3 regions of the Rhizobium sp. P44RR-XXIV genome follow, and region 3 is predicted to be linked to each of the others. Evidence: riboswitches for the same ligand, from Rfam matches in the RefSeq annotation. Region 3 holds a riboswitch; each other region holds the start of a gene.
What was found. Region 3 has a riboswitch for cobalamin ahead of nrdH (glutaredoxin-like protein NrdH). Riboswitches for the same ligand answer to the same signal wherever they lie in the genome.
Positions count from the first base shown of each region.

Region 1: another riboswitch for cobalamin. It lies ahead of BSK43_RS19295 (DUF1636 domain-containing protein); the one in region 3 lies ahead of nrdH (glutaredoxin-like protein NrdH).
Region 2: another riboswitch for cobalamin. It lies ahead of cobU (bifunctional adenosylcobinamide kinase/adenosylcobinamide-phosphate guanylyltransferase); the one in region 3 lies ahead of nrdH (glutaredoxin-like protein NrdH).

Region 1 covers NZ_MPVZ02000028.1:446,370-452,538, forward strand. The annotation lists gene BSK43_RS19275 (Rrf2 family transcriptional regulator) at 1-181, shown strand, start outside; gene BSK43_RS19280 (SfnB family sulfur acquisition oxidoreductase) at 199-1,416, opposite strand; gene BSK43_RS19285 (hypothetical protein) at 1,705-1,989, opposite strand; partial or broken gene BSK43_RS19290 (FAD/NAD(P)-binding protein) at 2,010-3,424, shown strand; cobalamin riboswitch at 3,582-3,799, shown strand; gene BSK43_RS19295 (DUF1636 domain-containing protein) at 3,907-4,317, shown strand; gene BSK43_RS19300 (ABC transporter ATP-binding protein) at 4,327-5,109, shown strand; gene BSK43_RS19305 (ABC transporter substrate-binding protein) at 5,130-6,089, shown strand.
Region 2 covers NZ_MPVZ02000028.1:482,961-489,129, reverse strand. The annotation lists partial or broken gene cobN (cobaltochelatase subunit CobN) at 1-1,678, opposite strand, end outside; gene cobW (cobalamin biosynthesis protein CobW) at 1,688-2,737, opposite strand; gene cobU (bifunctional adenosylcobinamide kinase/adenosylcobinamide-phosphate guanylyltransferase) at 2,743-3,267, opposite strand; cobalamin riboswitch at 3,404-3,801, opposite strand; gene BSK43_RS19445 (chloride channel protein) at 3,981-5,777, shown strand; gene BSK43_RS19440 (cobyric acid synthase) at 5,774-6,169, opposite strand, start outside.
Region 3 covers NZ_MPVZ02000029.1:370,028-376,196, forward strand. The annotation lists gene BSK43_RS27785 (acyltransferase family protein) at 98-1,243, shown strand; gene BSK43_RS27790 (metallochaperone AztD) at 1,346-2,584, opposite strand; cobalamin riboswitch at 2,747-2,967, shown strand; gene nrdH (glutaredoxin-like protein NrdH) at 3,219-3,440, shown strand; gene nrdI (class Ib ribonucleoside-diphosphate reductase assembly flavoprotein NrdI) at 3,452-3,847, shown strand; gene nrdE (class 1b ribonucleoside-diphosphate reductase subunit alpha) at 3,835-5,988, shown strand; gene nrdF (class 1b ribonucleoside-diphosphate reductase subunit beta) at 6,015-6,169, shown strand, end outside.

The DNA.
Region 1 (6,169 bases), on a different contig from region 3:
TGAAGCCTGCGACGACTGTTCGGATCCGGAGCGCTGTCAGGTGCGGCGCTCCATGACGGAGGTCCGCGATGCCATTGCCGAGATTCTCGATAACATGACGCTGGAACAGTTCGTTGCTGGCGGCGGTTCGGGCATCGAGATCGAGGAGCGGAAAGACTACCGCGCCTCAAACATCGGCTGACCTACCCCGACTATCGTTCAGGGCGATGAACTCTTCGATGGCTTTATGCCGTTGAGATGATAATTGCCGACGACGCTGTATTTCCGGCGCGCTGGGTCGTGCAGCGTGTGAATTCGGGCGTTGCGCCAATGGCGGTCGAGATTGAGGCCGATGCGGGCCGCCGATGTGCCGGCCAGATCAAACAGCGTGTTGGCCGTTTCCATGGCGATCTCCGCCGTCATCGTCTGGGCCGCCGCGACGCAAAGCACGGCGTCGATCACATGATCCTCGGTGAGATTGATCTGGGCGGCATCGATCTTGCTGCCGGCGCGCTCCAAGATCGCTGTCGCCGCTTCAATACGAACGGCAATTTCTCCTATCCTGGTGATGATGAGCGGATCGTCCGCGGCGCGCTTGCACTCGCCGTCTGCCCATGGGTGCGGATGCGTGCGGACAAAGTCGATGGTCGCCGCCAGCGCGGATCGGGCTATGCCGAGATTGATGCCTGCATGGGTGAGCTGGCTCACCGACTCGGTGACTGTGGGATGCCCGGGCTTCTCGCGATGTGACAGAACGGAATCGGCACCAAGATAGACATTATGAAGGATGGTCGTGCCGTTTCCGGAGGTGCGTTGGCCAAAGCCATCCCAGTCATCGATGATCTGGGTGCCCTCGGTGTTCCGCGGAATGATGGCAACGGTGACCTCGCCACTTTCTTCCGTTACAAAAACGGCAATCCAGTCGGAAAACAGCACGCTGGCGGAACGCAGGCTCCGGCCATTGAGGCGATAGCCCGGCCCGTCCGATGTCAGATGCAGATCGTCATGACCCGTTGCGCCCGCATCGTTTTCCGGGAATACGCCGCCAAAACGGTCGCCAATGATGGCTCTCGCGAAAAGCGAAGCCTTCTGCTCCTCGCTGCCGCCGACGCGCACCGCTTCCAGCACATGGAAATGCGTTTGCGGAATCTGCGCGATGGAAGGGTCGGCCTCGGCGAGAATGGCGACGACTTCAGTCAGCACCGAATTGGAAATGTCGATGCCGCCATGTTCCGAGGGCACGGATATTCCGAGCAGGCCGGATTGGGATAGAGCCTCGATTTCGTCATAGGGTAGAACGCGGTTGACGTCGCGATCGCTCGCCTGCTGGGCGAAGTTTGCGGCCAGGGACCGCGCGATATCGAGCGCTTCCTCTTCGCTTTGAATGCGATGCGCGGGCGGCCTGACGCGTTCGTGCAACTGCGAAACAGTCCCCATTCGTCACTCCATCGGCCGATGCTTCTGGCAAGGCAAATCGGTGCCATCTTAATTTCCATGGGTGTCGTGTACAACGGATTTTCTGCGCTTACGCATACCGCGCCGTTGGCCGTGATAGGCATCGAACGAACAAATTGTGAGCACTCGGCGGGATATTGCGCAGTGGTCGGCAAGAGATCCATAGCCACTGGGTGTTTGGCATCATGGCGTGGCCATCTGAGCGGCTGCTATCGTCCGGCTGAAAAGAAAGCACTTGCTAGCGGCGCGTTTTCGCGCTTTCATATACGACTAAATAAGTAGACTATAGCAATAATCCTGTTGCCCTTTTTTACAGGCGTCATTTGGGCAGCCGATTGCGGGCATCTGGTTTCGGACCGGAGTTGGACCCGCGTTAGCATCCTTCAGCAGCGGAATAGAAACCCGATTGAAAGGGATGCGCCGAATTTTGAGAACCGCTGTGGCTTCCGTGCGTTTCATGAACCGCAGCTTGGTGGCTGTCAGGTGCTGAACATCGGAGTTCAGGGTTTCGCAGGCAGTGCAGTGAAAAAGCCCAAGAAAGGCATGATCGACCACCTCTCGCTCCAGGAGTTGATATGACGGTTCAGGGATTATTTTCCGCGAAGGCGGATGTGGCGGGCAGGGGCTATGCGATGCCCCGCATTGCCGTTGTCGGGCGTGGTTTCTCCGGCATGATGATGGCGATCGCGCTGATGAAGACGGTGCGGTTTCCCTTTCATCTGCAGCTGTTCGATCCTAATTCCAGCGTTAGCGGCGGTCAGGCGCTGGCGTCCGGCCATAGCAGCGAAATCCTGAACAGCCGTGTTCGCGATCTTTCCGTCTCGGCGGGCGATCCAGACGATTTCAATCAATGGCTTAGCGCCAATGCGCCCTTCCGCAGCGCGGTTCCGGCAGCGATCCCGGGTTTTCTGCAGATCTTCGTGCCGAAGAGCATTTTCAGCGATTATGTCTATCAGCGATTTTCGGAGGCCTTCTCATCGCGACGGGATGTCACGGTGCAGGTCAGCAGCGAGCTGGTCTTCGGGGTTCGCCGTATTCGCGGCAATCGTTTCGTGGTGGACAGCGACGGGGCCGCGAATGCGCCGTTCGACATGGTCGTACTCGCTACCGGCTACGGCATGACCGACCAGCAATCACCGGCCAGCGACCTGGCGAACATTCCGACGACAGTGCGGGCGCGCCGCCTGGTGTCGCGGCCGCACACGATCCTGCTCGCAGCGGCCTGCGCGTCGTCGACCGGCTTCTGCAGATGCGCGACAATGGCTATACCGGCCAGATCTCCATCGTTTCGCGACGCGGTTTCCTGCCGCAGAGCCATACGCGCAACAATGCCGATCCGGTCTTTCCCGCCGACGAGATGCCCAATCAGCTGAGCGAGATCGTCCGTTTCATTCGCAAGGCTTGCGATGGTGCGGAAGCTAACGGTCAGAGCTGGCAATCGATCATGAACGGTCTGCGCAAGCATGCGCGCTCGCTCTGGCGCTCGCTGCCCGCAGGCCAGAAGCAGCAGTTCAATCGCCATCTTCGCGCGCTCTACGACAGCCATCGCAATAGGCTGCCCGAGGCGCTGCATGTTCGCCTGCAACAGGAGCTGGCCGAAGGCAACACCTTACTCAGGCGTGGCCACCTGATCCGCCGCACGCCGACCGGGTTGGTACTGAGGCCGGCCGGACGACAGGACACCGAGCAGCTCTATGCCGATGACGTGGTCGACTGTCGCTGCCAGTCAGCCGATCTCAGTGTTCCGCTATTGCGGAATCTGATCGAGGCCGGTCTTGCCGTGCCGGACGAACTCGGGCTCGGTCTTGCCGTCGAGGCGACGGGTGCGCTTGAGGTGGACGGCCGCACGACGGAAGGGCTTTTTGCCATCGGCCCGCTCGGGCTCGGCAGTCTTCCGGATATCGACCTGGTGCCGGAGATCGTGACGCAGGCCTATGCGGCCGCCGAAAGCATGGCGGAGCGTTTTCATCCGCAATGCAAGGCGGTGTAGCTGTTTCTTGAATGTCCAGATGAGGTCCGTCATTTCCAAAAGAGATGACGTTTCGGAAGAAAGCGACTTGTGATAAGTTATGTAATAACGTAACAAGAATGCTATTACTGTCGCCCAGGACAAACGAACATCGCCGTTGCCCGCTTCCGCTTTCTATGAGATGAATGCCGCAGATGGTGCTGCCGCCGGAGCAATCCGGCGGGTGGCTGAAAAGGGAACACGGTGCGGATTACACATCAGGGGCCAAAACCGTGGCTGCCCCCGCAACTGTAAGCGGAGAGCGCGTTCGCAGCATGCCACTGGCGTCAAGCCGGGAAGGCGCGAACGAGCTATGACCCGCGAGCCAGGAGACCTGCCATCGACGATATCAACCGCAACGGACGGGGTGTTCCGATGAAAATTCAGTGGTTGGGCGGGGACGCCATTGCGTCCGCTGGCCCTATATTGACTTTGCCTCCGGCGAGATCTCCGGGAGGCACTCCATGGACAATGCAAGAGAAACGACGCACCGGATCACCGTGTGCACCAGCTGCCGTCATGTCGGCAAGCCGTGCCGGCCGGGTCTCGATCTTTTGAAGCATCTGCAGGCGGCCATGGCCCAGGCTGGCGCGCTCTCCGATGATTTCAGCCTTGAAGGCAGCGTCTGCATGGCAGGCTGCGAACGGCCCTGCACGGTCTCCTTTCAGGCGACGGCGAAAGCAACGTACCTCTTCGGTGACATCGAGGACGGTGCGGACATCGGTGCGCTCGTCTCCTTCGCGCAGCTCTATCGCGACCGGCCCGACGGACTGACGCGTGAGAGCGAACGTCCGAGGACGCTTGGGGGCAAGACTTTGGCGCGCATTCCCGCCGCCATCGTCTCGGCCGAGCGTCAGTCGGTATCGCTGCAGTAGGAGGTGACCATGCCGGAAGGAAGCGCAAGACTCGACGCTGAGGGCGTCACCTGGGGTGTCCAAAAAGGCATGCCCATCATCAGCGGTATCACTTTGTCCATTGAAGCCGGTGGTCGATTGGCCATCATCGGCCCAAACGGCGCCGGCAAGTCGACGCTGCTGCGTTGCCTCTATCGCGGTCTCAAACCGCATCGCGGCAGCGTGCGCCTTGATGGCGTCGACCTCTGGTCCCTCGGTCCACGGCAGGCGGCACAGCGCATCGCCGTCGTGCCGCAGGAGACGCCGAGCGATTTTCCCTTCAGCGTGCGGGACGTGGTGCTGATGGGCCGCATTCCGCACCGCAAGGGCATGGCGCGCTGGAGCGAGCGCGATCATGAGGTAACAGTGAATGCGCTTGCGCGCCTGGAGCTGGATAGCCTGGCGTCACGGCAGTTCATTTCGCTTTCCGGCGGCGAGAAGCAGCGGGCGCTGATCGCCCGTGCTTTGGCGCAGGAGCCGGAGCTGATCATTCTCGACGAGCCGACCAACCATCTCGATATCCGTCACCAGCTGGAGATACTCGAGCTGCTGAAAGGTCTTGGCCGGACGATCATCACCACGCTTCACGATATCAATCTGGCCGCCGATTTCGCCACGCATGTCGCCGTGCTCGATTGCGGGCGGCTTACGGGGCATGGCCAGCCTGACGATGTCCTCACCGTGGAACATATTTCTTCCGCATTCCGTGTCGGTGCCAGCCTGCATCAGGCTGATCGCGGCGACAGCAGGCGCTTCTCCTTTTCCCTCAGATAATTCGATCATTGGAGTCATTGATGTTTTCTCGTTTTTCCCTATCCGCCGCCGCCTTGCTGGTGGGCACATTTCTCGCGGGCGCAGCAATGGCCGAACCGGTCACCGTGCGCAGCTGCAATCGCGATGTCACCTTCGACAAGGCCCCGGAGCGGGCGGTTTCGAATGACGTCAACCTGACGGAAATGATGCTGGCCCTGAAGCTTCAGGACCGCATGGTCGGCTATACCGGCATTTCCGGCTGGAAGACCCTGGACGAGAAGCTGCGCGACGGCGTCAAGGAACTCCCTGAATTGTCGCCGAAATATCCGAGCAAGGAAGTGCTGCTCGGCGCCAATGCTGACTTCTATTTCGCCGGCTGGAACTATGGCATGAAGGTCGGTGGCGAGGTCACGCCGGAAACGCTGGCGCCCTTCGGCATCAAGGTCTACGAGCTGACGGAATCCTGCATCTTCGTCATGCAGAAGAACAAGCCGACCATGGACGACATGTTCGTGGATCTGCTCAATCTCGGCAAGATCTTCCGTGTCGAGGATAGGGCGGAAGCACTGGTGGCGAGCTATCGCAAGCAGCTCGCCGAGATCCAGGCAAAGATCGGCCATGTCGACAAGCCGACCCGCGTTTTCGTCTATGACTCCGGCGAGGAAAAGCCGTTCACATCCGGTCGCTACGGTATTCCGACAGCGTTGATCGAAGCCGCAGGCGGGATCAACGTCATGGAGGACGTCGAGAAGAGCTGGACGGAGGTTTCCTGGGAGCCGGTCATCGAGAAGAACCCGGAGGCCATCGTCATCGTCGATTATGGTCAGGTGACTGCGGCGCAGAAGATCGCGTTCCTCAAGGGTAATCCGGCTTTCAAGAATATCGATGCCGTCAAGAACGACCGCTTCGTCGTGTTGCCCTATGTCGAGGCGACGCCGGGGCCGCGCAATATCGAGGCCATTGCGACCCTGGCAAAGGCGTTTCATCCGAACGCGATGTGATTGTCGCCAATGCAGGTCCGTCCAGTCCATCAGTGGGCGGATCTCTTTTTACAGATTTGAATATGCGCCTCAGCTCTCCA
Region 2 (6,169 bases), on a different contig from region 3:
AGATTGCCATGCTTGCCCATGTGGATAACGGCATGGGCATCGAAGGATCGGCGCAGAAAAGCATAGAAGGCGAGATAGCCGTGCGGCGGCACAAGATCGGGAGAATGGTAGCTCTCCTTCGGATCGATATTGTAGCCGCGCGCCGGCTGGATGCCGACAAGCACATTGCCGAAGCGCGTGAATGGCAGGGCAAAGGAGCCGTCCAGGGCATAAGGATCTGCCTCGTGATCTCCCCAACGATCCGTAATTTCATCCTGAATCTGCTTCGGAAGCGATGAGAAGAAATCTTTGTATTCACTGAAGGAAAGCTTTTCGCGAACAACACGGCCGTCATGCCCTGAATTTGTAGGGCCATCCGCCAGATGCCGCATCAGCGCGTCACCATCTTCCGGCACGTCGGTTACAGGATAGCCTGCCGCCTGCATCGCCCTCAGAACTTCGATCGTGCGGCGGGAGTATCGAGCCCGACGCCGTTACCTAGTCGCCCGTCCCGGTTCGGGTAATTCGCCAGAACAAGCGCGACACGCCGGGCGGACGGCTGCGCATTGCGCAATCGAGCCCAGTTTGCGGCCAGCCGCGCCGTATAGCGCATGCGATCATCAAGCGGTTCGCTGGCAACAATGTTTGCCTCGACCCGCTCGTCGTAACGCGCCGCCGCCTTGAACGATACGGCACGGGCAAGCACGCGTCCGTCGACCTCTGGCAGCGCGACATTCATGCCGAGATCGCGCGCGGAAAGTCCCTGCGACGATGCCTCCCAGGCCTCTTTTGACGAAGCGGAGAAGATTGCCTGCAGGACGATCGCCTCGCTCGATTCCAAAACTGTCGGTTGGCGATCTGCACCTGGTGCAGACACCGCAAAGCCCGTGGTATTGACGACAACATCCGGCTTCAACTCGGCAAAAACGCTCTCCAGAATGCCGACCGAAACCGCATCCTTCAGGCTGTAAGCGAAGACCGGCAACGGCCGCATACCTTCGCCGATAAGCGCTTCGATCATCGCTTCGACGGGCCTGGTTTCACCGCTCTGTACAAGCGCACGATAGAAGGAGACCGCAATTGTCGGGGGTTCGAGTCCCTCCGGGACTACCATCCCCGCGTTGGAAAGGCTCCTCCACTCCTCGATCCCGATCGCACCTTTGCCCGGCCACCAGATGCCGGCCTTCATCAAGGGGGCGGCGGGCATCGGCTTCTCGGCGCCGGAAAGCATCGCCTCGGCATAGGCCAGAAACGCCCTGGAATTCGCCTCCCCACCCTCGATCAGATAGGACCAGAGCGCATTGAGATCATCGAGCGCGACATTGGAAAATGGCGTCAGCCCCGGATCGGGCTTTGAATCGCCCGGCAGCACGGCAATCGCCGCGCCGTAGCGCGCGGCGCAGGCATGCAGTGCCTCCAGCGCATAATGGAAATAGCTTGCACCTCCCAGTGCCCGCACGATGATCAGCTTCGCATGCCGCGCTGTCCGGTCGATATAGGTGTCGACCGACATCGGATGCTTGAGGCTCATCAGGCTCGCAAGCCTCAGGGAACGGCCACCCTGCCCGTGCGCCGCGGCAATCGCCGCGAGCTCGGTATCGGCGGCCGACAGGAAAAGGATATCACCTGGCGTTTGGCCGAGATCGATCGCCTCCTCACCGTCGCTGATCGTTCCCTTCTGGGCTAGCAGGAGATGCATGGCTTTGCCTTAGACCAGGGCCTCGATCGCCTTGCGCACGATCCCTTCGTCCATCTCATGCAGGCCGATGACGACCAGGCGCGTGGCGCGAGCCTCGCCGAGCGCCCAGGCACGATCGAAATAGGTATCGATGCGGCTGCCGACGGCCTGTAACTGCAGGCGCATCGGCTTGCCGGGCACGTCAACGAAGCCCTTGAGGCGCAGGACGTCATGTTCGGAAATCACGTCCTTCAGCGCTTCGGTGAAGGCAACCGGATCGGCAATGGGGCCGAGTTCGACGACGAAGCTGTCGAACTCGTCGTGATCGTGCGGCGTTCCGTCTTCATGCTCCAGCTCATGGTGCGATTTGCGGTTGGCAATATCGCCTTCCGTACCGATGCCGAGGCCGAGCAGGATTGCAGCTGGCACATCGCCATTCTTCGCCTCGATGATCGTCGGCTTGCGGACGGTGCGTGACGCGACTTCGGCACGAACGCGGCCGAGGCCGGCGACATCGATCAGGTCGGTCTTGTTGAGCACGATGAGATCGGCGCAGGTCAGCTGATCCTCGAACAGTTCCTCGATCGGGCTTTCGTGATCGAGCGAATCGTCTTCGACGCGGCGGGCTTCGACAGCATCGTGATCATCGGCAAAGCGGCCGGCGGCCACAGCGGCGCTATCGACCACGGTGATGACGCCATCGACGGTGACGTGGGTGCGGATATCAGGCCAGTTGAAGGCGGCGACCAGCGGCTGCGGCAGTGCCAGACCCGACGTCTCGATAACGATATGGTCTGGGCGGGATTCGCGCTCGAGCAGCTTCGTCATAGTCGGGATGAAATCGTCGGCGACGGTGCAGCAGATGCAGCCGTTGGTTAGCTCGATAATATCGTCTTCCGTGCAATTCTCCGCGCCGCAGCCCTTGAGCACATCGCCATCGACACCGAGATCACCGAATTCGTTGATGATGAGGGCAATCTTCTTGCCGCCTGCATTCTGCAAGAGATTGCGGATCATCGTCGTCTTGCCGGCTCCCAGAAAGCCGGTGATGACGGTGGCGGGAATCTTTTCCTGGTTCATATGGATCAACCCTTCATTTTCAGCGGCAATCCCGCTGCGATAAAATAAACTTCGGCACTCGCCGCCGCGACCATCTGGTGCAGTCGGCCGGCATGATCGCGAAATTCGCGCGCCATGCGATTTTCGGGCACGATTCCGAGCCCGACCTCGTTGGAGACGAGAACGAGCCGCGATCGTGCCTTCGGCAAAAATTCGGTAAGAGCGGCAAACTCGGTTGCCATATCCCGCTCGGCCATCATCAAATTGGTGACCCAGAGCGTCAGGCAATCCACCAGCACGGCGCGACCGTCGGCGTCGATCGCGGCCAGCCGCGCGACAAGATTGACCGGCTCCTCATGCGTCTGCCAGAGATCGCCACGGTCGGCGCGATGCTGCGCGATCCGATCGCGCATCTCGTCATCCCAAGCCTGCCCTGTCGCCACGTAGTGGCGCTCCAGCCCGGTGTCCGAAACCAGCGTTTCAGCGAATCGCGATTTGCCGGAGCGCGCGCCGCCGAGGACGAATGTGGCTTGGGAATTCAAAGCGGACATGCGTTGTTCTCGCTCGCAGCAGCGGGCAAAGGCGGAATCCGGCCAAATCCGAAAAAGGGGCGACTGCACGCCCAAAACTCGTTTCTCGCCATGACAACCTCCGTGCTGGCAGCGGAACCAATGTCCCTGGAAAGGCTCTGCGCCCGGCACGTATGGCAGGTCTCCTGGCTCGCGGATAGTGGTGCGACGGGGGCGGACCGAAACCGGTCGCCCCCGATCGTACACCAGCGGATCTTTCTCGCCTTCCCGGCAAGACATCATGAAAAGGCGGACGATTCGTAGACAATAGAGGCGTCCAACCCCGGTAGATCATGATGCCACACCAGTGGCTTTTCCGGCTTGACGTTGCTCCACCTGTTCGCACCATGCGAACCATCGGCGGGATGGCCATCAAACCGGACGAAAGACCCTGACCGCTCTACAGTCGCGGGGTCGGCTGTGATGAGAACGCCCGGCTTGGGTCCGTCCCGTCACATTCCCTTTTCATCCCATGCGGCAGATCGCCGCTCAGGAACCATTCGTTATGCCGGCAATGATTAGGCTTTCACTTAGTTCAAGTCAATCAACGACATGGATGCGACATTGCATGTTCCAGCCGCGAACTTGCCGCATAATCACTGAAAACGCCGGTCTTTTTGCCGCATTTCTTTGATGTTAGGAGTTTATAGAGGTTAAGCCCTCATCTTCTAGAAGAAACGTGTCGTCCGCTCCCAATGTTGCAGAAATTCCAACCCCGTCGCCTCGGCGTGTTCTCGGCCCTATTCGATCTTGGTCGATTTAGAGCATTACTGCGTCGTGGTGAGTTAGGACTCGTTTTCGCCGGCGCGCTCGTAGGCGTCGTATCCGGCTGCGCCGTGACGGCCATGAGCTTCGTCTCCCGCAAGCTGCACAGCCTCATCTACGGGATTACGGATTATGAACGCCTAAGCTCGGCGGCAGTGGCTATACCCGACAAGTCGGTGTTGCTGATAGCACCGGTGGCAGGCGGCATCATTCTCGGCATATTGCTCTACATTCTGTCCCGCACCCGCAAAAAACCGATGGTCGACCCGATCGAAGCCAATGCGCTGCATGGCGGGCGCATGTCGCTCACCGATAGCATCATCGTCGCCGTGCAGAACCTGATTTCGAACGGCTTCGGCGCCTCTGTCGGGCTTGAGGCCGGCTATACGCAGCTTGCCGCCGGCATCGCCTCGAAGTTCGGCTACAAGATGCAGATGCGCCGCGCGGACTTGCGTATGCTTGTCGGCTGCGGTGCGGCCGGCGCCATCGCCGCCGCCTTCAACGCCCCCTTGACCGGCGCCTTCTATGCCTTCGAGCTGATCATCGGCACCTATTCCATCCTGACCCTGACGCCTGTCGTTGTCTCCGCCCTGATATCGACGATGATCGCAAGGCTGCTCGCCGGCGACGATTTTGCCATCGATATCGGCCATTTCGGCGCAATCGTGCCGGCGGATTACCTGCCTGCTGTCTTACTCGGCGCCTTCTGCGCCGGCATCGGCATCCTGATCATGCAGGGCGTTGCCTGGGTTGAGGAACTGGCGCGCAAGAGTTCCATCGCGCCGCCCTTCCGCCCGGCGCTTGGCGGCCTGTTCGTCGGCTTGCTCGCCTTGATATCGCCTCAGGTTCTGTCAGCCGGCCATGGCGCCTTGCATCTCAATCTCTCCAGCGACGTCACCCTCTGGGCGCTGGTCAGCCTTTTCGTCTTGAAATCCCTCGCCTCGGCGGTGTCGATCGGTTCCGGCTTCAGAGGTGGTCTGTTCTTCGCGTCGCTGTTCATGGGCGCGCTGCTGGGCAAAATCTTTGCCTATTGCGCCCCCTATTTCGATCACGCCACGCTGACGCCGGTCGTCTATGCCGTGGTCGGCATGAGTGCGCTTGCTGTCTCGATCATCGGCGGCCCCTTGACGATGACCTTCCTGGCGCTGGAAATAACCGGCGACTTCCCGATCACCGCGCTGGTGCTGGCTGCCGTCATCACCTCTTCTCTCGTGGTGCGCACGACCTTCGGCTACTCTTTCGCCACATGGCGCTTCCATCTGCGCGGCGAAAGCATCCGCAGCGCCCACGACGTCGGCTGGATCCGCAACCTCACCGTGGCCCGCATGATGCGCCCCGATGTGCATACGGCTGACGTCGGAATGAGCATCGAGGAGTTCCGGAAGTCCTTCCCGATCGGCTCGGCGCAGCGCGTCATCCTGATCGACGAGAAGGAGAAATACTCCGGCATGGTGCTGGTGCCGGACGTCTATGCGAGCCCGGTCGAGAAGGATGACGAGGAACATGGCCTTTCAGACTTCATCCGCCTGCGCGCCGAATTCCTGCAGCCGCAGATGAACGCCAAGCAGGCCGCCGCCATGTTTGAGCAAACCAAGAGCGAAGCGCTCGTGGTAGTCAACGATCTGATTGAACGCAAGGTCGTGGGATTGCTGACCGAAAGCTATACGTTGCGCCGCTACAGCGAAGAACTCGACCGTCGGCGCCGCGAAGTCTCCGGGGAGCTTTAATTGACGAGACTATCGAGCCAGGCGGGATCAAGCACGCTCTCGAGCTCGATCGCGATCTCGTCGAGTGCTGCGTCGACGCCGGCGCGATAGTCGGTCCGCTCGCCGCTGAGACCGAAGCTTTCGAGCAACTTTGCACGATACGCATCGCTGCCGAAGAGCCCGTGCAGGTAAGTCCCCATGATGCGCCCATCTGGTGACAGCGCACCATCCGGCCGCCCATCGATGACAGTCGAGGGCCGCTCGCAGTCCGCGCCGCTGGTCACGCCCAGATGGATTTCATAACCGGATAGAGGCACGTCGTATTCCCTGGAGAGGGCTAGGCTGTTGCGGACTGTTTTCTCCGGCGCCATTTCCGTCTCGATATCGAGCAGGCCCAGACCAGGCGTTTCGGT
Region 3 (6,169 bases):
CGATCGGCACGCTCAGTTGCATCGGTGTTTACTCGGCCTGATTTTGTAGAGATCTTTTTTGCAATCCATTAAGGGTTGCAATCTAGAATGCTAAATCATGTTGGGGATGCCGCGCAGACACGATCTGGACTTCGTCAGGGTTGCAGCGTTTATGCTGCTGATCCTCTATCACGTCAGCTTGATGTATAATTCGAGAACCTTTCTGCTGAAGGCGCCGGACAGTTCGCCGGTCTTTGACGTGATCCATCTGTGGACACATCCCTGGCGCATGTCTTTGCTATTCCTTATTTCAGGCGCTGTGACAGGTATGCTGTTGAAGCGGCATTCTCCTGACGCTTTGCGGAGTGCGCGCACGCGGCAGTTGCTGATGCCCTTCGTTTTGGGTCTTCTGTTCCTGATTCCTCCGCAGATGTACGTGTGGCTGCGTGCCGATCAGGGCGTCGACATCAGCTTTACAGATCTTCTCTGGCACTATGCGACCTTCACTCCGGTCTCCTTACCGAATGGCGGGCAGGCAGTGCTGATTGGCCTGCAGCACCTGTGGTATTTGGCCTATCTGTGGCTGTATACCGCGCTGATAACGCTTGCCGTATCCATATGGCCAAACCTGTTGTCTACGGTTGGAAATCGCTTGGCGGTATGGCTATCGGGTCGCTGGATGCTGATGATGCCGGCCTTGCTTTTCGTTCTGCTCAAGCTTTTGCTGAGACCGGCGTTTCCGCCGACGCTGGATATCGTAACCGATTGGTACAACCACGCCGCTTACCTGCTGTCCTTCCTGCTCGGCGCGATTATGACAAGCCGCGACGATTATTGGGATACCATCGTCCATATGCGAAGGCCGGCAATGATCCTGGCCGTCGTATGCGCGGTCGGTCTGACATTGCTCTTTCCCGCCTTGCCGTCGGATACGCCCGAAATTTGGCGTGTGGCCACGGGGAGAGTGTTCGGCGGCATCTTCCAATGGAGTGCCATCGTGGCGATTCTCGGCTATGCGAGAATTTGGTGCAGGTCCGAAAATGCCGTTGTCCGTTATCTCAACAAGGCAATTCTCACCTATTATGTGCTGCACCAAACGGTCATGTTGCTCATCGCCTATGAGCTGGATCGGGCAGGGCTGCTGTCAGCATCGTCTTTCCTACCGATCGCGGTTGCGACCTTCGCAGTCTGTGCCCTGTCATATGAGCTGAAGCGTCGCTTGGAAGCTTCCTGGAAAGCCGTGTTTCCTGCGCGGACCGCCTAAAGCGGTCACCGGTTCGAATTTCCTCATTGTTTGATGGAATGGAGAGCCGGTCCGAGCGACCGGCTCCCTTCTTATAGAGTGGATACTACTTGCGCGCCGCCCTTAATGGACTGCACCGGAGCCGCCGGCCGCGACAATTGCAAAGGGCTGTCCCTCGACGGGAATGCTGCGAATCTCCTTCAACGTCTCGCCATCCACCAAACGCACCAAGCTATGGCGCGGATCGGTAACGGCGATGAGATTGCCTGCCATGGCGAGGCGTGGTCGCGGATCGCGCCAATGACCATCCTTGCTGTAGGGTTCAGTCACGTTTCCAGATTTCGTGATGCCGCCTTCTACCACATCGATGCGATGCAGGTTTCCGTCTTCCGTGAGGACGTAGGCGTGGCGTGGATCGGCCGCATCGAGCACGAAGTCGATACGCCGTGTCGGCAACTCGATCAGCTTGTAGGGCTCGGCCTTACTATCGGGATCGATGAGGACAATGTTCCGTTCCCCATAATTGCCCAGGAAGAATTGCATGGACGTGCCGCCGAGCAAGGTCGAGACCTTGCCCTTCGGCATATCGGAACCATAAGCGAGCATCTCGATCTTCGGGCCGTCAATACCGCCGGGGCGAACGACGAGGACGCCTTCCTCGCAACCGAAGGCAACCAGCCGGGCGGATGTCGCCTCACCATGTAGGCCGGTGCAGGTTTCCACCTGTCCGACCTGCTCGCCTTTGCGGTCGAGCACCCGCAGGCCCAGGCGCGGTGGCAATTCGCCATCCTTGACGGGGGCGGCCATATTCGGCACTGACACCAGGAGATGGCTGCCCATCGCGACAGCAACGCCGTGATGTGCGGCAGTGGTGCCGAATGCACGGATGTCGGCTTTGTCCCTGGTGAGGTCGGCTTCCGAGAGGAGATCGAATTTACCGCCGCGATCGTAGAAGATCGCCACATCGTCGCCGTGGGTGACAACGTGACCAGGCTTTTCGCCCTTGATTACCGTCGAGCGCAATTTCGGATCGGAAAGCTCGATATCACGATGCTCTCCATGGTCGGAAAGCGATATGCCGGTGTCTAGCGCGTGCACCACATTCTTTTCGCCCTGTACGGCAAAGACTGTCCTGCCGGATTGGCTCAGCGAAAGTGCGGCATATCCGTCGATGTCGAAGCGGCTGATTTCCTTGCCGCTCTCGAGGTCTACGACATGGACGACGGGTAGGCTATGATCGGCGATGAATAATCTCCAGCGTTCCGTCTTGCTTTCTTCATCTGCGACGGACGGAAATGGAAACAGCAATGCGCAGGCCAACGACGAGGCCGCAAGGAGAGTACCGGGATTGGAGCGGGACATGAATGATCCTTTATGTAATAACATTACATAGAAATTGTTATAAAGTAACGTCACGGTTGTCCAGCCCTGCAGATGCAGGGTTTGGTGGTGCTATCCACATATTATCAACATTGAAATCCGTGGCGGCGCGCGGAACCAGTTGACGCAATTTTAACCTCATATACTATATATAGTGTTCGAGGTTCCTTCGATTCGCAAGGATTGGAGGCTAAGACGGGAATTCGGTCGGCGGTCATGATGATTGCAAAGCCGGAGCTGCCCCCGCAACTGTGAGCGGCGAGCGTTCGTTCGACATGGCCACTGAGACACTTGTGTCTTGGGAAGGCGAGATTGAATGCTGCGACCCGCGAGCCAGGAGACCTGCCTCGAGCATAACGTCCACGGGCGGGGTGTCCGGATGGCGAGCGTGGATCTGTGCGGCATGATTGCTGTTACCCTCGCTCCCGCGAAGATCCCGCAAGAATAACTTCGGGGTGAAGTCCATGTTTTTGAGTACCGATAACCGGCTACGCGAGTGACGGCCCTCTAACCGGCCAGTCTTCGACCGCATCCGTCTCCATTTTTCATCCTGCAACACGGGCATCGACTAATGCCCGAACGCATCTGCACGCCTATCACTATACGAGGATATCCAATGAGCATTACCGTCTACAGCAAGCCCGCCTGCGTCCAATGCACCGCGACGACCCGCGCTCTCGATCGCCAGGGTATCGATTACACCATCATTGACGTGTCCACCGATAGTGAAGCCTATGAGCTCGTGCAGGGCCTCGGCTATCGTCAGGTACCGGTTGTCATCGCCGGCGAGCAGCATTGGGCCGGTTTCCGCCCTGACATGATCAGCTCTCTCGCCTGAGGAACCAGGCGGTGGGCGAGATCGTCTATTTCTCCAGCAGATCCGAGAACACCCATCGCTTCGTTGCCAAGCTCGCCTTGTCGGCCGCTCGCATTCCTCTCAATGCGGGAGAAGAGCTCCGAGTGGCCCGTCCTTACGTTCTCATTGTCCCTACCTATTGTGGTGAAGGTGGCAGGGGTGCCGTGCCCAAGCAGGTTATCCGCTTCCTCAATGATGCGAATAACCGTTCAAACATCCGCGGTGTCATTGCCGCGGGCAACAGCAACTTCGGGGCGACCTTCGGTATCGCCGGCGACATCATCTCCACCAAATGCCAGGTGCCGTACCTCTACCGGTTCGAGCTGCTGGGTACGGACGATGATGTCGTGAATGTCAGACACGGATTGGAACGATTTTGGACACGCTAACGCTCGACCGGCCAGCAAAGGCCACGGAAACGGCACTGGACTATCACGCGCTCAACGCCATGCTGAACCTCTATGACGAGCAGGGGCAGATCCAGCTCGACAAAGACCGCATGGCGGCCAAGCAGTATTTCCTGCAACACGTCAACCAGAACACCGTGTTCTTCCATAACTTGCGGGAGAAGCTCGATTATCTGGTGACCGAGGGCTATTACGAGCAGGAAGTGCTGGACCAATATTCGTTCAATTTCGTGCGCGATCTCTTCGATCACGCTTACGCGAAGAAGTTCCGTTTTCCGACGTTCCTCGGCGCTTTTAAATATTACACCAGCTACACGCTGAAGACTTTCGACGGTAAGCGCTATCTGGAGCGCTATGAAGACCGCGTCTGCATGGTTGCGCTGGCGCTGGCGCGCGGCAATGAGCAGCTTGCCCACAATATGGTGGACGAAATCATCTCCGGCCGCTTCCAGCCGGCGACGCCGACCTTCCTCAATGCCGGCAAGAAGCAGCGCGGCGAGCTGGTTTCCTGCTTCCTGCTGCGTGTCGAAGACAACATGGAGTCGATCGGCCGCGCCATCAATTCCGCCCTGCAGCTTTCCAAGCGCGGTGGTGGCGTGGCGCTGTCTCTCACCAATATTCGCGAGGCCGGTGCGCCGATCAAGCACATCGAGAACCAGTCCTCCGGTATCATCCCGGTGATGAAGCTGCTCGAAGACTCCTTCTCCTACGCCAACCAGCTTGGCGCCAGGCAGGGTGCAGGTGCGGTTTATCTCAACGCCCATCACCCTGATATCATGCGGTTCCTCGATACCAAGCGCGAAAATGCCGACGAGAAGATCCGCATCAAGACGCTGTCGCTCGGGGTGGTCATTCCCGACATCACCTTCGAGCTCGCGAAGAACAACGACGATATGTATCTGTTCTCGCCTTATGATGTGGAACGGGTCTATGGCGTGCCGTTCACGGAAATTTCGGTGACCGAAAAGTACCGCGAGATGGTGGCCGACAGCCGCATCCGCAAGAAGAAGATCAAGGCGCGCGACTTCTTCCAGGTGATCGCCGAGATCCAGTTCGAGAGCGGCTATCCCTACATCATGTTCGAGGACACGGTGAACCGTGCCAACCCGGTTGCCGGCCGCATCACCATGAGCAATCTGTGCTCGGAAATCCTGCAGGTCAGCGAAGCCAGCGAATATAGCGAAGACCTCTCCTATACCCATTTGGGCAAGGACATCTCCTGCAACCTCGGCTCGCTCAATATTGCCGCTGCGATGGACAGCCCGGATTTCGGCAAGACGATCGAAATGTCGATCCGTGCGCTGACGGCGGTCTCCGACATGAGCCACATCTCGTCGGTGCCTTCGATCGAGAAGGGCAATGATGACAGTCACGCCATCGGCCTCGGCCAGATGAACCTGCACGGCTATCTCGCCCGCGAGCGCATCTTCTACGGCTCGGAAGAGGGTGTCGATTTCACCAACATCTATTTCTACACGGTGACCTATCACGCCATCCGCGCCTCGAATCTCCTCGCGGTCGAACGCGGACAGAGCTTCAAGGGCTTCGAGAATTCGAAATATGCCTCCGGCGACTATTTCGACAAATATACCCATCAGGCGTGGGTGCCTGCGACCGAACGCGTCGCCGAGATCTTCGAAAAGGCCGGCATTGCCATCCCGACGCAGGAAGATTGGGCGGAACTGAAGCAGTCCGTGATGAAGGGCGGTCTCTATAACCAGAACCTGCAGGCCGTGCCGCCGACTGGTTCGATCTCCTACATCAACCATTCGACCTCCTCGATCCATCCGATCGTCTCCAAGATCGAGATCCGCAAGGAAGGCAAGATAGGTCGCGTCTATTACCCAGCCGCCTTCATGAGCAACGACAATCTCGACTACTATCAGGACGCCTACGAGATCGGACCGGAAAAGATCATCGACACCTATGCGGCGGCCACCCAGCATGTCGATCAGGGACTGTCCTTGACGCTGTTTTTCCGCGATACCGCGACCACGCGCGATATCAACAAGGCGCAGATCTACGCCTGGAAGAAGGGCATCAAGACCATCTACTACATCCGCCTTCGTCAGATGGCGCTGTCCGGCACCGAGGTGCAGGGCTGCGTTTCCTGCGCCCTTTGATTTCCGGTTTGAAAAAGGACATTCCCGTGAACATGCAATTCAAGCCGGTAAGCCGTATCCGTGCCATTAACTGGAACCGCATTGAGGACGACAAGGATCTCGAAGTCTGGAACCGCCTGACCGGAAATTTCTGGTTGCCGGAAAAGGTGCCGCTGTCGAACGACATTCCGTCCTGGGCGAC